DNA from 3 places in the Bacillus inaquosorum genome. Region 2 is predicted to be linked to each of the others. Evidence: riboswitches for the same ligand, from Rfam matches in the RefSeq annotation. Region 2 holds a riboswitch; each other region holds the start of a gene.

Evidence for each region. A riboswitch is a leader RNA that binds a small molecule or an ion and turns the genes downstream of it on or off. The one in region 2 is predicted to bind S-adenosylmethionine.
Region 1: another riboswitch for S-adenosylmethionine. It lies ahead of metI (cystathionine gamma-synthase/O-acetylhomoserine thiolyase); the one in region 2 lies ahead of metE (5-methyltetrahydropteroyltriglutamate--homocysteine S-methyltransferase).
Region 3: another riboswitch for S-adenosylmethionine. It lies ahead of metK (methionine adenosyltransferase); the one in region 2 lies ahead of metE (5-methyltetrahydropteroyltriglutamate--homocysteine S-methyltransferase).

Annotation. Positions count from the first base shown of each region.
Region 1 is NZ_CP096592.1:1,370,112-1,376,533, forward strand. Features, by position in the region: gene M1M80_RS06635 (hypothetical protein) at 99-353, shown strand; gene M1M80_RS06640 (GNAT family N-acetyltransferase) at 427-849, opposite strand; gene M1M80_RS06645 (YjcG family protein) at 855-1,370, opposite strand; gene M1M80_RS06650 (esterase family protein) at 1,407-2,129, opposite strand; SAM riboswitch class I at 2,297-2,417, shown strand; gene metI (cystathionine gamma-synthase/O-acetylhomoserine thiolyase) at 2,486-3,607, shown strand; gene metC (cystathionine beta-lyase) at 3,600-4,772, shown strand; gene M1M80_RS06665 (GNAT family N-acetyltransferase) at 4,805-5,347, opposite strand; gene M1M80_RS06670 (DUF819 family protein) at 5,417-6,422, opposite strand, start outside.
Region 2 is NZ_CP096592.1:1,494,211-1,500,632, reverse strand. Features, by position in the region: gene M1M80_RS07380 (ABC transporter ATP-binding protein) at 1-965, shown strand, start outside; gene thiX (HMP/thiamine ABC transporter permease ThiX) at 940-1,704, shown strand; gene rsbRB (RsbT co-antagonist RsbRB) at 1,737-2,570, opposite strand; gene isp (serine protease Isp) at 2,793-3,752, shown strand; SAM riboswitch class I at 3,884-4,039, shown strand; gene metE (5-methyltetrahydropteroyltriglutamate--homocysteine S-methyltransferase) at 4,167-6,422, shown strand, end outside.
Region 3 is NZ_CP096592.1:3,119,235-3,125,656, reverse strand. Features, by position in the region: gene M1M80_RS15810 (alpha/beta hydrolase family protein) at 1-119, shown strand, start outside; gene M1M80_RS15805 (DUF2584 domain-containing protein) at 171-413, shown strand; gene pckA (phosphoenolpyruvate carboxykinase (ATP)) at 452-2,035, opposite strand; SAM riboswitch class I at 2,233-2,371, shown strand; gene metK (methionine adenosyltransferase) at 2,541-3,743, shown strand; gene asnB (asparagine synthase (glutamine-hydrolyzing)) at 3,892-5,790, shown strand; gene alaP (alanine permease AlaP) at 5,917-6,422, shown strand, end outside.

The sequences.
Region 1 (6,422 bases), 120 kb from region 2:
AAAAGGTGTTCATTACAGACAAAGAATATCATATCAAAAGAAACGTGTTTCAAAAAGTAAGTTTAAGGGAATAGAGACAGCAGAAGGGTGGGTATCGCATGATATATGCAGGTCAAATTCAGAACCAGCAATACGCTCAATATGCAAATAGATCGATTGGACATAAGCAGGATTATGCCGGAACCGAAAAAATCAGCTATGTCCCGTTTCAGCGGGTATACAAAGAACTGGAAAAGCAGCAGGAGAATCAAACAGTTGCTGAAAGAAAGGTAAACGAGACAAAACGTAAGCGCTCTCTTTATAAGAGATTTCGAGAAAAAGGAATGGGCACGTACATTAACCGATATGTATAAAAAACCGTTCACATCCAGAGAACGGTTTTTTATATGCGGAAAAAATCCGGATCTCAATAGACCCGGATGCTGTTTAGTCCTTAATCATTTGTAAGTGGGGAATGCCGGCATCAAGGAATTCTTTTTCAGAAAGCACACGATACCCATGTTTCTTGTAAAACGGCACAGCCTGTGTTTGTGCGTTTAAAATGAAACCGGAAGCGCCGCCGTCTGCGGCCGCTTTTTCTAGCGCTTTCATAATGATGCCGCCGACACCGGCTGAACGGTGGCTTTTTAATACACAAATCCGCTCTAACTTGCCGTAGCCGTCCTTCATACGCCATCTTCCGGCGCCGACAGGCTTTTCACCGTCATACACGACGATATGCTCCGACTCATTTTCTAGTTCGTCAATTTCTTCTTCAGCAGGCACGTTTTGTTCTTTGACAAAGACTTCTTCTCTTACATAAAATGCATCTTTCATTTGTTCTTCATTTTTTGCAATAACTGCTTCCAAGTCGATTATTCTCCTCCGCCTAGCAAGAAGGTTTCATACACTGTCCATGATCCGTTTTCCAGCTGATAAAGCAAGTGGAAGCGATCAACGATTTCTTCATGTGACACTTCCTGCATTTTTAATTGTCCCAGCACATCCGAATGCTCATCGTCGGAAAGATTTTGCCCGACCGTCACATGCGGAACGAAATTGTATTCCTGTTCACCAGCCAACACGCCGGTGTATAACTTTTCATTGAGTGTTTTTAATTCTTCCGTCGGCTCTGCTTTGATGTAAATGACATTATTAACAGGCGCAAATGAGCTGTATTTTGTCATTTTGAGAACGACCGGATGGGACTCCTTCGCGATGTTTCTTAGATGTGATACAAGCTGATCCGCTTTCTCCTCCGCACATTCAAACGATGCTCTCAATGTCAAATGGGGCGGGATCAGGGAATAGCTCGGGTCATAGCGCTTTCTGTAAGAGTTCGCAAGGTCTTGGAGTTTTTTTGATGGAAATAAAACGATTCCGTATTTCATATTATGTCCCTCCTGGAAATAAAGTATGATAGAGTATCAAAGCATTTTTTTCAGCGCCGGCGTGATGAGCGGCTGCCAGTATGTCCATTTGTGATCTCCGTCAAATGGCTCAAAATAATAATCGGAAAGCTTCTTCTCCAGCAGCTGTTTCAGCTCCTGATTCGGTCCTGTAAAGTCCAGAATGTTTCCGTCTGTTGTGTGGACGTCAGTTTCTTTTGTGCCGATTTGGTGATAAATAGAAAGGTGTTTGATATCGTCTGACTGTTTTACAGCTTCCAATACATGTTTGTCAACATAAGGAGACTGCATGATGATGTTTCCGAACATATTCGGATAATCAAGCGCTGTCATAAGAGATATGGTAGCCCCGAGCGAATCGCCTATCAGCGTGCGTCCGTAGCCGACCTGATAGGTTGGATACTCGTCATCCGCAAACGGAACGAGCTCATGGGCGATAAACCGTTTATACCCCGGAAATTTTGAACCTTCCGGATGATAGGTTTTTCTGCGCTCTTTTACATCCTTATAAGGAACACCGATAATAATGCTCCGGTCTATTTCCCGTTTGGACAGCAATTCCTCGACCTGTCTGCCGATTCTCCCCAGCCTGAAATAATCGTGGCCGTCCTGCGCGATAATGACATGGTATTTATAAAGAGGGGAGTAGTTGGACGGCAGATAAACGAGCAATGTCATTTCTTCGTTAAGCTCTTTTGAAAAGAATTTCTTTTCTTGCACTGTGCCGTTTTTCGGTGCCATAATACATTCCTCCAGGACATCACTAGACTTTCTTGCTGTTTTCCATTATTGTACCATGAATTATTAGAAATTTCTCTCTTTAAACCGTTCGGAACTCGAAGAAAAAAGTGTTGAAATAAACTGCAAATTGCGCTAATATAAAACAATCAGAAAATTGAAATCGATATTTCTTATCGTGAGAGGTGGAGGGACTGGCCCTTAGAAACCTCAGCAACCGGCTTGTTTTGCATATGCAAAACGCCAAGGTGCTAAATCCAGCAAGCGTTTTTTATGCTTGGAAGATAAGAAGAAGCGTTAAACCCCTTCTTCTTATGAAGAAGGGGTTTTTTATTATGAAAAGGGAAGGTGTCAGCTATATGTCACAGCACGTTGAAACGAAATTAGCCCAAATCGGGAACCGAAGCGACGAAGTAACGGGAACAGTGAGTCCTCCTATTTATTTATCAACAGCATACCGCCACAGAGGGATCGGAGAATCAACCGGATTTGATTATGTCCGCACGAAAAATCCGACACGCCAGCTTGTTGAGGACGCGATCGCCAGCTTAGAAAACGGAGCGAGAGGGCTTGCCTTCAGTTCGGGAATGGCAGCCATCCAAACGATTATGGCGCTGTTTAAAAGCGGAGATGAACTGATTGTTTCATCGGACCTATATGGCGGCACGTACCGTCTGTTTGAAAATGAATGGAAAAAATACGGATTGACCTTTCATTATGATGATTTCAGCGATGAGGACTGTTTACGCTCTAAGATTACGTCAAATACAAAAGCAGTGTTTGTGGAAACACCGACAAATCCGCTCATGCAGGAGGCGGACATTGAAAGGATCGCCCGGATTACAAAAGAGCACGGTCTTCTGCTGATCGTTGATAATACATTTTATACACCGGTCTTGCAGCGTCCGCTTGAGCTGGGAGCTGACATTGTGATTCACAGCGCAACCAAGTATTTAGGCGGGCATAACGACTTGCTTGCGGGACTTGTCGTTGTAAAGGATGAGCAGCTTGGTGAGGAAATGTTTCAACACCAAAATGCGATCGGCGCCGTCCTGCCTCCGTTCGATTCGTGGCTTCTGATGAGAGGAATGAAGACGCTGAGCCTCAGAATGCGCCAGCATCAGGCAAACGCGCAGGAGCTTGCGGCCTTTTTAGAAGAGCAGGATGAAATTGCCGATGTACTGTATCCCGGAAAAGGCGGCATGCTGTCCTTCCGTCTTCAAAAAGAAGAGTGGGTCAACCCATTTTTAAAAGCGCTGAAGACCATTTGTTTTGCAGAAAGCCTCGGCGGGGTGGAGAGCTTTATTACATACCCTGCCACACAGACGCACATGGATATTCCTGAAGAGATCCGCATCGCAAACGGGGTCTGCAATCGTTTGCTGCGTTTTTCGGTCGGAATTGAACATGCGGAAGATTTAAAAGAGGACCTAAAACAGGCGTTATGTCAGGTCAAAGAGGGAGCTGTTTCATTTGAGTAATCACAATTGGACGCTGGAAACCCAGCTCGTGCACAATCCATTTAAAACAGACGGCGCAACAGGGGCGGTCAGTGTACCGATTCAGCACGCATCGACCTTTCACCAATCTTCATTTGAAGAGTTTGGCGCATATGATTACAGCCGCTCAGGCACGCCGACCAGAACGGCTCTTGAAGAAACAATTGCCGCACTGGAAGGGGGAACGAGAGGATTTGCTTTCAGTTCAGGCATGGCTGCCATCTCAACAGCATTTTTACTTCTGTCACAGGGCGATCACGTTCTTGTGACAGAAGATGTATACGGCGGAACCTTCCGCATGGTGACAGAGGTGCTGACCCGGTTTGGCATTGAGCATACATTTGTCGACATGACGGATACAAACGAAGTAGCACGGAATATCAAGCCGAACACAAAAGTTATTTATATGGAGACACCGTCAAATCCGACACTTGGGATCACTGATATTAAAGCGGTTGTTCAGCTTGCAAAAGAAAACGGCTGTCTGACCTTTCTGGACAATACATTCATGACACCGGCACTGCAGCGTCCGCTTGATCTCGGCGTGGATATTGTGCTTCACAGTGCAACAAAATTTCTGAGCGGACACAGCGATGTGCTGTCAGGCCTGGCTGCTGTCAAGGATGAAGAGCTTGGGAAGCAGCTGTATAAGCTGCAAAACTCGTTCGGCGCCGTCCTTGGCGTGCAAGATTGCTGGCTCGTGCTGCGCGGATTAAAAACATTGCAGGTCCGTTTAGAAAAAGCGAGCCAAACAGCGCAGCGGCTTGCGGAATTTTTCCAGAAGCATCCGGCGGTGAAACGCGTGTATTATCCGGGACTGTCTGATCATCCGGGTGCTGAAACCCATAAGAGCCAGTCAACGGGAGCGGGCGCCGTGCTATCTTTTGAGCTTGAAAGCAAAGAGGCCGTTAAGAAATTAGTAGAGAATGTATCACTTCCGGTCTTCGCTGTCAGCCTTGGTGCAGTGGAATCGATTTTGTCCTATCCGGCTACGATGTCTCACGCCGCAATGCCTAAGCAAGAACGTGAAAAACGAGGAATCACAGACGGCCTTCTCCGTCTTAGTGTGGGTGTCGAACATGCAGATGATTTAGAACGTGATTTCAAACAAGCGCTGAAAGAAATTGCGCCAGTGGCGGTCCGTTAAAAAAGAAGCCGGCGATAGCCCGGCTTCTTTTGTTATTCATCATCAGGATTCAGAATCGCGAGAACTTGATGATCCTCCCAAACGCCATTGATTTTTACATTTTTTCGGGCAATGCCCTCTTTATGAAATCCAGCTTTTTCCAATACGCGCATGGACCCGAGGTTACGGGGCATCACACCGGCTTCAATGCGATGCAGTTTCAATTCGTGGAACGCATAATCAACAATCAATCTGACCGCCTCTGTCATGAGTCCCTTTCCATTGTGGGATTTGTCTAAAAAATACCCGATGAACGCAGTTTGCAGCGCCCCGCGGATGATTTGAAAGAGCGAAACCGTCCCGATTAATGTATCGTCCGAGACTGTAAAAATGCCAAAATAATATTCTTCATCTTTCTCCAGTCTTTGCTGGTACTCGGTTATTCGTTTTCTTTGCCCCTCAATCGTATAATAATCGTCTGCGCGAATCATGGAAAACTGTTCGAAAAAATCTTGGTTTTCGCTTTGCAGCCGCAGATTTTCTTCCGCATCCTTTACTTCTAAAGGTCTTACATAAATGGTATTTCCTTTTAACATACATTGATCTCTCCGTTCTCATGTCGGCATTCCTCTTACATTATTCTCAGGAAACTGCAAATATCCTTTTTATAAAAAGGAAGAAAACCAATTTCCCATAAAGGTGCCGACATAGTTACCAATTAAGTAGCCAAGCGTACCGACAAGCATGATCGGGGCGACAAGCTCCCGCCATCCCTTGGCAATTGCCATCGCAGCCGCGGTCGTGGGCCCTCCGACAGTAGCGTTAACGGCGAGCAGAATTTCTTCAAGCCGCACGCGGAACAATTTTCCGACGGCTAAGGAAACCGCTAAATTGCTGATCGCAATGATAAAGACAAATAAGAGAATAAGAGGCGCATTGGTGACGATTAAGCGCAGATCTGCGGGAATGCCGATCACCACAAAAAATAAATAAATCAAAAAGGTTCCAAGCTCCTGAGATCCATTGAGCCTTTCAAAAAAACGCGGGAAAAGAAAAATGATAAGAACCGTTAAAGACGTAAGCATCAGGTACTGATCGCCAAGCGTTCCGATCAAAAGAGGATGAGAAAAAATGTTTTTAAAATAGCCGGAAATCTTCACACTAACTGCAACAAGCGCAAAAGCAGCGCCAGCATTAAAAGCGATATCCTTTAAGGAAATGTCCTTCCGTTTCCAATAGCTTTCTGCACTGTTTCTGCTGTTTCCATCGGCTTTCACTTTCTCTTCAAACGGCATGGCATAGTGCCGCTGAAACCATTTAAGTGCAGGAATGCTGATTAATATAAAAAACAAAAGCGCCATCATAAAATTATCAGCCACAACGGTAGCCGACACATATTCCCCCGGTGTCTCAAATTTTGCCGCCATCGCCGCAAAATTTATCCCGCCGCCGATATAAGAGGCGCTGATCATCCCGCCGATTTTATCTAAATAAGGAATATGCTGTTTGAGAAGAAAAAAAGCAAGGGTGCTGCCAAGCACAGTTCCAGCGGAGCTAATCAGAAAAATAAACAGCAAACGCCTGCTTTCCTTAAAAATCTGCCGCACATTGATCTGAAACAGCAAAAGGGGTATCGCCAGCGGCACCACATAAGACCATACGGTATCGTAT
Region 2 (6,422 bases):
AAAAAGCGCTGGACGGCCGGACAGAAGATCTATTTCAGCACGAAGCGGAGACCCTAAAGGAACTAGGCATCGCGATTCCAAAAGTGTGCGGCCTGCAGGAAAAACTCAGTATGCCGTTTACTCTATCAAAAGAAACGCTGTTTAAAGAACCTTTTCCTGCCGGGCATGCTGAAAAGAAGAAAGCTCCTTCTGGGGAAAGTGTGCTGGAAGTCAGCAGCCTTTCATTCGCAAGAGGGCAGCAGACGATTTTCAAAGACATCAGCTTTTCATTGCGCGAAGGCTCTTTAACGGCGCTTGTCGGCCCGAACGGCACCGGAAAATCGACGCTCTTATCCGTCCTCGCCCGTCTGATGAAGCCGAAAAGCGGAAAGATTCTTCTATATGATAAGCCGCTGCAATCGTATAAAGAAAATGAACTGCGAAAACGAATGGGATTTGTTTTTCAAAACCCGGAGCATCAGTTTGTCACCGATACAGTATATGACGAGCTGCTGTTCGGCCAGAAAGCAGATGCTGAAACCGAGAAAAAAGCGCAGCACCTGCTGCATCGTTTCGGTCTTGCACATTTAGCTGATCATCATCCGTTTGCAATCAGCCAAGGACAAAAACGGCGCCTGAGCGTCGCTACCATGCTCATGCATGACGTAAAGGTTTTATTATTAGACGAACCAACCTTTGGCCAGGACGCCCGCACGGCGGCTGAATGCATGGATATGATTCAGCGTATCAAGGCAGAAGGAACCGCTGTCCTTATGATTACACACGATATGGAGCTAGTCTCTTCGTATGCCGACAGCGTGCTTGTGCTTCACGATACGGGCCTGGCCTTTGACGGATCTCCAGCGCAGTTATTTTCTCAGGAAACAAGGCTTGTCAAAAACGCAAAGCTTACCCTTCCCCTTCTATATGAATGGATGGCATATCAAGAGGAGGTGCGTGATGATGCAGCCGTTACATCTCATTAATCCGACAGTGAAAGCAGCGGCGGTTTTTTGCTGTGTTGTCATGCTGTCGTTTATTTACAATCCCTACACCCCTGCGTGTTTTTATATCATCATCGTGGCGAGTGTCCTATTAGCAGCCAGAATCCCATTGAAAAAATGGTTTTTGTTTACGATTCCGTTTTTGATTTTGGCATTCGGATGCGTATGGACAGCCGCTGTTTTTGGAAAGGTTCCGACAACCCCGGATAATTTCTTGTTTCAAGCCGGCCCTTTTTCGATCAACAGTGGCAATGTGTCTGTCGGCATCTCTCTCGGGTTTCGTATTTTATGCTTTTCCGCCTTATCGATGATGTTTGTTTTTACGACCGATCCGATTTTATTTATGCTGAGCCTTGTCCAGCAGTGCAAGCTTTCACCAAAGCTCGCATATGGCGTCATTGCAGGCTTTCGTTTTCTTCCGTTGTTAAAGGACGAGGTCCAGCTGATCCAGCAGGCTCATAAAATCAGAGGAGGAGCGGCGGAGAACGGCTTCAAAGAGAAAATCAGCGCGCTAAAGCGGTATACCATCCCGCTTTTGGCAAGTGCCATCAGAAAAGCGGAACGGACGGCGCTTGCGATGGAATCGAAAGGTTTTACAGGAAGCAGAAATCGGACATATTACCGGACGCTGACCGTAAACCGCCGCGACTGGCTGTTCTTTTGCCTCGTTCTCTTGTTATTCGCAGGATCTTTTCTCGTATCTAAATATTTTGCCTCATAAAAAGCCGCTATTGTCGATAGCGGCTTTTTTTCTTATTGATGATAGTTTAATGCCTGGGCAAGATTGGTTTTAATTATAATGTTCGAAAAATCAATCCCAAGCTGTACAGCGGTTTGCGCGATTTCAGGCCTGATTCCTGACAGGGTTGACCTGACACCGATTAAATTGAGCGCTTCAATTAATTTAAAGATTTGGTGCGCCACCATCGTATCAACCACCACAACACCTGACAGATCGATTAACAGATGCTCCACGCGTCTTTTGGCACAAGCATGAAGCGTGTTTTCCAGAATAAACTTTGCCCGTTCGGTATCAATGTCACCGACAAGCGGAAGCAGAGCTGTTGATTTGCTCAGGGTAATGACAGGCGAGCTTAATTCCAATATCATTTCTCTCTGGGCGTTTAATTGCTGTTTGGCATTCGTTTCAGCGTGATCGACAAATGTATAAATGGTAAAATCAAAGACTCTTACAATCAAATCGGCCCATTTTTGTTTCTCTCCCGGTTCAAACGCCGACTCGTTTTCTTCTGCGAACTTCTCAAAATACTTCGTATATAATTTCCGATTTCTCATAAACTCCCGAATGACGTACTGAACCGGAGTGTCGAGATGCTTTTGATCATTTGTCAGCTCAATGACCCACTCTTGAAATTCTTCGAGAAATTGTTTTTCAGGTAAAACATACATGTAATTCAGATGCCGGTAAAATTCCCTGTCCTGCTCTTTCAATTCTTCCGTTACAGATGCATTATGTAAGGCGTAAAGCGAATTCGGATCACTTTCCTCCATCGTTTCAATCCATTCCTCGGCCATTTGTTCCACATGCTCTGAAAAAAACGCATATAATTTTTCATTCAGTTTCATCACACTGCTCCTTTCCCCAACACTATTATAACTTGACTGACAGCTGAATCCCAGTCAGACACGCTGAAACCATCCAATATTTTGAAAATTACTAATTCTTTGGGTTGTATCCCATTTTTTCAAAATGCTTCAAATGGCTCTGTCCGAGAGGTTGTTTTTTTCATATAATATGAGGCAACACCCTTGAATCCACTTGAAAGCATAAAAAAGGAGGGCTTTTTTATGAATGGTGAAATCCGCTTGATCCCGTATGTGACGAATGAGCAGATCATGGATGTAAACGAGCTTCCTGAGGGCATTAAAGTGATTAAGGCGCCAGAAATGTGGGCAAAAGGGGTAAAAGGCAAAGATGTAAAAATTGCTGTATTGGACACTGGCTGCGACGCAAGCCATCCTGATTTAAAAAACCAAATCATCGGCGGAAAGAACTTCACGGATGATGACGGCGGCAAGGAAGATGCGATTTCCGACTACAACGGACACGGCACACACGTCGCCGGAACAATTGCAGCTAATGATTCAAGCGGCGGCATTGCCGGAGTCGCGCCTGAGGCAAGCCTATTGATTGTGAAGGTTCTTGGCGGTGAAAACGGCAGCGGACAATACGAATGGATTATTAACGGCATTAACTACGCTGTGGAACAAAAAGTCGATATCATCTCAATGTCTCTTGGCGGACCGAGCGATGTGCCAGAGCTTGAAGAAGCAGTGAAAAACGCCGTAAAAAATGGAGTGCTTGTCGTTTGCGCAGCGGGAAATGAAGGTGACGGCGACGAACGTACAGAGGAGCTTTCCTACCCTGCGGCTTATAATGATGTGATCGCGGTTGGTTCTGTTTCCGTAGCTCGAGAATCGTCAGAATTTTCTAACGCAAATAAAGAAATTGATCTCGTTGCACCGGGAGAAAATATATTATCCACCCTCCCTAACAAGAAATACGGTAAGCTGACCGGCACTTCAATGGCTGCCCCTCATGTCAGCGGAGCACTTGCTTTAATTAAAAGCTTTGAAGAAGAATCGTTTCAAAGAGATCTAACTGAACCTGAGGTTTATGCGCAGCTGGTCCGCAGGACACTCCCGCTTGATATCGCAAAAACACTGGCAGGTAATGGATTCCTTTATTTAACTGCTCCTGATGAGCTGGCAGAAAAAGCAGAGCAATCACATTTGATGACCCTATAAAATTATTTTTCTCATATAATTTATGTCGTAATTTGTAAATAAAATTTCAAATTCTATGTTGACAACGAATTTGAATTACTGTTAAGATTACCAACAAATGATTCAACTTTTCAAAAAATTAATAACATTTTCTCTTATCGAGAGTTGGGCGAGGGATTGGCCTTTTGACCCCAACAGCAACCGACCGTAATTCCATTGTGAAATGGGGCGCACTGCTTTTCGCGCCGAGACTGATGTCTCATAAGGCACGGTGCTAATTCCATCAGATTGTGTCTGAGAGATGAGAGAGGCAGTGTTTTACGCAGAAAAGCCTCTTTCTCTCATGGGAAAGAGGCTTTTTATTGTGAGAAAACCTCTTAGCAGCCTGTATCCGCGGGTTAACGAGAGTGTTTTACATATAAAGGAGGAGAAACAATGACAACCATCAAAACATCAAATTTAGGATTTCCGAGAATCGGACTGAACAGAGAATGGAAAAAAGCACTTGAAGCGTATTGGAAAGGCAGCACTGATAAAGATACGTTTTTAAAGCAAATCGACGAACTATTTTTATCCGCAGTAAAAACACAAATTGACCAGCAGATTGATGTTGTGCCTGTTTCTGATTTCACACAGTATGACCATGTACTCGACACAGCAGTCAGCTTCAACTGGATTCCGAAACGGTTCAGACATTTGACTGACGCTACCGATACATACTTCGCTATCGCCCGCGGAATTAAAGACGCTGTATCTAGTGAAATGACAAAATGGTTTAATACCAATTACCATTACATCGTTCCGGAATATGACGAAAGCATTGAGTTCCGCCTGACAAGAAACAAACAGCTCGAAGATTATCGCCGGATCAAACAGGAATACGGCGTTGAAACAAAACCTGTGATTGTCGGCCCTTATACGTTCGTTACGCTTGCCAAAGGCTATGAGCCGGCTGAAGCTAAAGCAATCCAAAAACGCCTTGTGCCGTTATATGTACAGCTTTTGAAAGAGCTTGAAGAAGAAGGCGTAAAATGGGTTCAAATCGATGAGCCGGCGCTCGTTACCGCCTCTGCCGAAGATGTCCGCGGCGCAAAAGAATTATTTGAAAACATTACAAGCGAGCTTACCTCCTTGAATGTGCTTTTGCAGACGTATTTTGATTCTGTGGATGCTTATGAAGAGCTAATCTCTTACCCGGTACAGGGAATTGGCCTTGATTTCGTTCACGATAAAGGCAGAAACCTGGAACAGCTAAAAACACACGGCTTCCCAACAGACAAAGTGCTGGCAGCCGGTGTAATCGACGGACGCAACATTTGGAAAGCAGATCTTGAAGAACGTCTCGATGCCGTTCTCGATATTCTCAGCATTGCAAAAGTTGATGAACTGTGGATTCAGCCTTCCAGCAGCCTGCTGCACGTTCCTGTAGCAAAACACCCTGACGAGCATTTGGAAAAGGATCTGCTGGACGGATTATCCTACGCAAAAGAAAAACTAGCCGAGCTGACAGCTTTGAAAGAAGGCTTAGTTTCAGGAAAAGCGGCGATCAGCGAACAAATTCAGCAGGCTAAAACTGATATTCAGGCGCTCAAACAGTTTGCAACAGGCGCGAATTCTGAACAGAAGAAAGAGCTTGAGCAATTAGCCGATAAAGACTTCAAGCGCCCGATTCCGTTTGAAGAACGTTTAGCCCTGCAAAATAAATCTCTCGGCCTTCCGCTTTTGCCGACGACAACGATCGGGAGCTTCCCGCAGTCTGCTGAAGTGCGGAGCGCACGCCAAAAATGGCGGAAAAATGAGTGGTCTGATGAACAGTATCAAAACTTTATCAATGCAGAAACAAAAAGATGGATTGATATTCAGGAAGAATTGGAACTTGATGTCCTTGTTCACGGTGAATTTGAACGGACCGACATGGTCGAATACTTCGGTGAGAAGCTGGCCGGCTTTGCCTTCACAAAATACGCTTGGGTTCAATCATACGGCTCACGCTGTGTCCGCCCGCCAGTCATTTACGGAGATGTTGAATTTATTGAACCGATGACAGTAAAAGATACTGTGTATGCACAGTCATTGACTTCAAAGCATGTGAAAGGAATGCTGACGGGCCCTGTTACGATCTTAAACTGGTCTTTCCCTCGAAACGACATTTCGAGAAAAGAAATCGCCTTCCAAATTGGGCTTGCTCTTCGCAAAGAAGTAAAAGCGCTTGAAGACGCAGGCATTCAAATCATTCAAGTCGATGAACCGGCGCTGCGTGAAGGTCTTCCATTAAAAACCCAAGATTGGGATGAATATTTGACTTGGGCGGCAGAAGCATTCAGATTAACCACTTCTTCCGTGAAAAACGAGACGCAAATTCATACGCATATGTGCTACAGCAACTTTGAAGACATCGTCGATACGATTAATGATCTTGACGCGGATGTTATTACGATCGAGCACAGCAGAAGCCACGGAGGATTTTTGGATTACTTAAGAGAACATCCGTATCTGAAGGGTCTAGGCCTTGGTGTATATGACATTCACAGCCCACGTGTGCCGTCAACTGAAGAAATGTACAACATTATCGTTGATGCGCTTGCCGTCTGTCCGACTGACCGCTTCTGGGTAAATCCAGACTGCGGATTGAAAACAAGACAGCAGGAAGAAACGGTTGCAGCATTGAAAAACATGGTTGAAGCCGCAAAA
Region 3 (6,422 bases), 1.6 Mb from region 2:
TAAAACAGCTGCATAAGCCGGTGGAGACGTGGTACTACAGTAAATTCACACATTATTTTCCGCCAAAAGAAAACCGGCGTATCGTACGGCAGCTCACACAATGGATGAAAAACCGCTGACGGTGAAATATGGTATGATAAAGAAAAAAGAGAACGAAAGGGGATTTCACTTTGGGAATGCCTGTTGAATTTAATACACTGATTGTGACAAAAGGAAAAGAAGTTCGCATAGATGAAAATATATTCACGTTAGAGAAAGATGGATACCGTGTGTATCCGATGGAGATTCCGATGGATGTACGCAAAACAAAGTTTGGCGAAAAATCGGGCACAGCTGAAGTGCAGAAGCTTCAATGGGAAGACGGCCGGACCATCATTACGTACAAGCTGACTTCACTGCATTCTGTCAATTAAAACAAGCCAAGAGCATAATTGCTCTTGGCTTTTGCTTTCTAAACGAGAGGGCCGCCAGCCTGCGCAATGGCATCTGTATGTGCGAACTTTTTAAAATTCTCTTTGAATTCATTTGCGAGGTAGACAGCCTTTTCTCTGTATTCTTCCTTGTTGTTCCACGTGTTTTCCGGCTGAAGGATATGATCGGGAACGCCAGGAACGTGAAGTGGAATGTGCAGGCCGAAAATATCGTCAGTCATCATTTCTGCATCCTCTAATTGGCCTTCAATCGCTGCTTTGACCATTGCTCTTGTGTAAGAAAGCTTCATGCGTTCGCCTGTGCCGTAGCCGCCGCCAGTCCAGCCGGTATTGACCAAGTAAACGTCTGCGCCGTGTTCATCGATCTTTTTGCCGAGCATTTCAGCATAGACGTGAGCAGGAAGCGGCAGGAACGGTGAGCCGAAGCATGTGGAGAATGTCGTCTCAGGAGACGTCACACCGCGTTCGGTTCCGGCAAGTTTACTCGTATAACCGCTTAAGAAATGGTACATCGCCTGCTCCTTCGTCAGTTTGCTGATCGGCGGCAGGACCCCGAATGCATCAGCCGTCAAAAATACAATTGCTGACGGGTGGCCTGCCATGCTTGGGGTCACGATGTTGTCAATCATATGAATCGGGTAAGCTGCCCGCGTATTTTCGGTATAGAAGGAATCATCATAATTGGCTTCCCGTGTATCTTCATCAACAACAACATTTTCGAGAACAGACCCGAAGCGAATCGCGTTAAAGATCTGAGGCTCCTTTTCTTCGCTTAAATGAATGCACTTGGCGTAGCATCCGCCTTCAATATTAAAGACGCCTGTGTCAGACCAGCCGTGTTCATCGTCGCCGATCAGCTTGCGGTCAGCATCGGCTGACAGTGTGGTCTTGCCTGTTCCAGACAGTCCGAAGAAAAGGGCGACATCGCCTTTTTCACCGACATTGGCGGAGCAGTGCATAGATAAAATATCTCTTTCAGGGAGCAGGAAATTCATAATGGAGAAAATAGATTTCTTCATTTCGCCGGCATACTCTGTTCCGCCGATTAAAATCGTCCGCTTTTCGAAAGAGACAATAATAAAGGTTTCGGAATGTGTGCCGTCTGTTTTTGGATCCGCTTTGAAATGCGGAGCAGAAAGAATGGTAAACGGCTGTTCAACTGTTTTCTTATCATTGCCTTCCGGACGGATAAACAGCTGTCTGGCGAATAAATTGTGCCATGCGAACTCATTTACGACGGTGATCGGCAGCCTGTATTTTTCATCTGCTCCGGCAAATCCTTCGAAAACAAACAGCTCATCTCGCTGTTTCAGATAGCTGACAACCTTCGTGTACAGCCGGTCAAATGCTTCTTCTGAAATCGGCTGATTCACCGTGCCCCAATCGATCTTATTTTTCGTGCTTTCTTCCTCCACGATAAATTTGTCTTTAGGTGAACGTCCTGTGTAAGCGCCTGTTGTCGCCCGAACAGCACCCGTGGATGTTAAAATGCCTTCGTTCCGGGAGAGTACTTTTTCTGTAAGCTGTGCTGCTGATAAATTATGACGCACATTTGGACTTGTTAATAAGGCTTGTAAATCAGCGGTCAAATCAACTGAGTTCATATGAAACCTTCCTTTATCGTTTTTTGTGTTTTGCTAATTGTGAATTAGTATAACATATATTTTCAAATAGTCTATACTATTTATCATTTTTTGTGTGTGTGTTTTCCAATGTTTTCCCTCGATATAGGTGCCTATTTCTTCTGAATCATATTGACATTGCAAACCCTTTTACGATAAGATATTTCATTGAGCGGATACTCTTATCCCGAGCTGGCGGAGGGACAGGCCCTATGAAGCCCAGCAACCGGTTTCTCTGTTATTTATTATGTTCAACTGTGTGAGACAACCAAGGTGCTAACCTGTTGCAAGGTTGTATGATTCCTTGAGCGATAAGAGTGAAAGGCACAAAGTCCAAACCCTTTCCTCGATGGAAAAGGTTTTTTTATTTCATAAATATGCCAATTAACATTCTCTAATATAACGTTACATTGTATAAAAGAGGGAGCGAGTTCCGTATCATATATACAAGGTCTTTCGGGAGGCCTTGTGCAGGAGGAAGCAAATCATGAGTAAAAATCGTCGTTTATTTACATCAGAATCTGTTACGGAGGGGCATCCGGATAAAATCTGTGACCAGATTTCTGACAGCATTTTAGATGAAATTTTAAAGAAAGACCCTAACGCGCGTGTTGCTTGTGAAACGTCTGTGACAACTGGTTTGGTTCTTGTCAGCGGAGAGATCACAACATCTACGTATGTTGACATTCCGAAAACAGTTCGCCAAACAATTAAAGAAATCGGATACACACGTGCGAAATACGGATTTGATGCGGAAACTTGTGCGGTTTTAACATCAATTGACGAGCAGTCTGCTGATATCGCGATGGGTGTAGACCAAGCGCTTGAAGCCCGTGAAGGCACAATGAGTGACGAAGAAATTGAAGCGATCGGTGCGGGTGACCAAGGTTTAATGTTCGGTTATGCGTGCAATGAAACGAAAGAGCTTATGCCTCTTCCAATTTCACTTGCTCATAAATTGGCCCGCCGCCTGAGTGAAGTGCGTAAAGAAGATATTCTTCCGTACCTTCGCCCTGACGGCAAAACACAGGTAACGGTTGAGTATGATGAAAATAACAAACCTGTCCGCATTGACGCGATTGTTATTTCAACTCAGCACCACCCTGAAATTACGCTTGAGCAAATCCAGCGCAACATTAAAGAACATGTTATCAATCCGGTTGTTCCTGCAGAGCTAATTGATGAAGAAACAAAATATTTCATCAACCCTACAGGACGTTTCGTTATCGGAGGCCCTCAAGGGGATGCGGGACTTACAGGACGCAAAATCATCGTTGATACGTACGGCGGCTATGCACGCCACGGCGGAGGCGCGTTCTCAGGTAAGGATGCGACGAAGGTAGACCGTTCTGCGGCATATGCAGCTAGATATGTTGCGAAAAACATCGTAGCGGCTGAGCTTGCAGATTCTTGCGAAGTACAGCTTGCTTACGCGATTGGTGTTGCACAGCCTGTGTCAATCTCAATCAACACATTCGGTTCCGGAAAAGCTTCTGAGGAAAAACTGATTGAAGTTGTTCGCAATAACTTTGATTTAAGACCTGCCGGCATTATCAAAATGCTTGATTTACGCCGTCCGATCTACAAACAAACTGCTGCGTACGGCCACTTTGGACGCCACGATGTTGATCTTCCGTGGGAACGTACAGACAAAGCGGAGCAGCTGCGTAAAGAAGCGTTAGGAGAATAATTTTATAGCCGCTTACTGGTTAAGCGGCTTTCCCTTTTTTACGTTGTATTCATGTTTATTTTTTTACATAACCGTGAAACCAAATACTATTCACAGCGTCTATAAATAGGGGTTCAATGATGACAATTTTAATTATGGAGGCAATACTATGTGTGGATTTGTCGGGGTTTTTAACAAGCATCCGTTAGCTCAAACCGCTGATCAAGAAGAACTAATCAAACAAATGAACCAAATGATCGTTCACCGCGGTCCTGACAGTGATGGATATTTCCATGATGAGCACGTTGGATTCGGATTCAGACGGCTCAGCATTATTGATGTAGAAAATGGCGGACAGCCTTTATCATATGAAGATGAAACATATTGGATTATCTTTAACGGAGAAATCTATAACTATATTGAATTGAGAGAAGAACTTGAAGCAAAGGGGTATACATTCAACACGGATTCGGACACAGAGGTTCTTCTTGCGACTTACCGTCACTATAAAGAAGAAGCGGCGTCCAAACTGCGCGGTATGTTTGCCTTTCTGATTTGGAATAAAAACGATCATGTGCTTTATGGAGCAAGAGATCCATTCGGCATTAAACCGTTGTACTACACAACGATCAATGATCAGGTTTATTTTGCCTCAGAGAGAAAAAGTTTAATGGTTGCTCAGAATGATATTGAAATAGATAAAGAGGCATTGCAGCAGTACATGTCTTTCCAATTCGTTCCTGAACCAAGCACGCTTGATGCCAATGTGAAAAAAGTAGAGCCGGGTTCACAGTTTACAATCCGCCCGGACGGCGATATCACATTCAAAACGTATTTCAAAGCGAACTTCAAGCCAGTTCAGACCGAAGAAGATAAGCTTGTGAAAGAAGTCAGAGACGCGATCTATGACTCTGTAAACGTTCATATGAGAAGTGACGTTCCTGTCGGTTCATTCCTGTCTGGCGGAATCGATTCTTCCTTTATTGTATCCGTTGCGAAAGAATTTCATCCAAACTTAAAAACTTTCTCTGTCGGATTCGAACAGCAGGGCTTCAGTGAAGTCGATGTAGCGAAAGAAACTGCTGCGGCACTTGGCATTGAAAATATCAGCAAAGTCATTTCCCCTGAGGAATACATGAACGAGCTTCCGAAGATCGTATGGCATTTTGATGATCCGCTTGCTGATCCGGCGGCGATTCCATTGTACTTTGTTGCAAAAGAAGCGAAAAAACATGTAACGGTTGCCTTATCAGGTGAAGGTGCAGACGAGCTCTTCGGCGGATATAACATTTACCGTGAACCGCTTTCGCTTAAACCGTTTGAGCGCATTCCGTCCGGCCTGAAAAAGATGCTTCTGCACGTTGCGGCCGTTATGCCTGAAGGAATGAGAGGAAAGAGCCTGCTTGAGCGCGGCTGTACTCCGCTTCAGGATCGTTACATCGGTAACGCGAAGATCTTTGAAGAGTCTGTCAAAAAACAGCTGTTGAAACATTATAATCCGAACCTTTCATATCGCGATGTGACAAAGACTTACTTTACAGAAAGCAGCTCATACAGCGATATCAACAAAATGCAATATGTTGATATCCACACTTGGATGCGCGGTGACATTCTGTTAAAAGCAGATAAAATGACGATGGCGAATTCTTTGGAACTGCGTGTGCCATTCCTGGATAAAGTCGTATTTGACGTCGCTTCAAAAATTCCTGACGAACTGAAAACAAAGAACGGCACGACGAAATATCTTCTTCGCAAAGCAGCTGAAGGAATTGTGCCTGAGCACGTTTTAAACCGCAAAAAGCTTGGTTTCCCTGTACCGATCCGTCATTGGCTGAAAAACGAAATGAACGAATGGGTGCGGAACATTATTCAGGAAAGCCAAACGGATGCTTACATCCACAAGGATTATGTCCTTCAGCTTCTTGAAGACCACTGTGCGGATAAGGCTGATAACAGCCGTAAAATCTGGACTGTATTAATCTTTATGATCTGGCACAGCATCAATATCGAAAAACGGTATATGCCTGAAGAGCTGAGCCATCAGCCTAAAGAAGTCATCTTTGTGTAACAGACAAGGCTTTCGATTCGTCGAAAGCCTTGTATACTTTTATTTCTCCATGATCATTGATTACCTAATCCACACGAAAAATTCAGAAAAATGTTTTATTGATATTTTTTTCTAGGGGAGAAGAGCATGCAAAAACAAAAACAAGAGCTGCACCGCGGACTCGAGCAGAGGCATATTTCTCTAATGTCTTTAGGAGCTGCCATTGGAGTGGGGTTGTTTCTCGGCTCCGCATCAGCTATCAAATTAGCAGGGCCCGGTATTTTGGCAGCGTATGCCGTAAGCGGCCTGATCATGTTTTTTATTATGAGAGCGCTTGGAGAAATGGCCATTCAAAAACCGGTCGCTGGCTCCTTCAGCAGGTATGCGCGTGATTATTTGGGACCGCTTGCAGGCTATTTAACCGGATGGAACTACTGGTTTTTATGGGTTGTCACCTGTATGGCTGAAATCACTGCTGTCGGTATTTATATGGGATACTGGTTTCCGGACGTGCCAAACTGGATATGGGCATTATCGGCGCTGATCATTATGACGGGTGTTAACTTCTTGGCTGTTAAAGCTTACGGAGAGCTGGAATTTTGGTTCGCTTTGATTAAAATTGTCGCGATTTTATCTATGATTGCTGTCGGGTT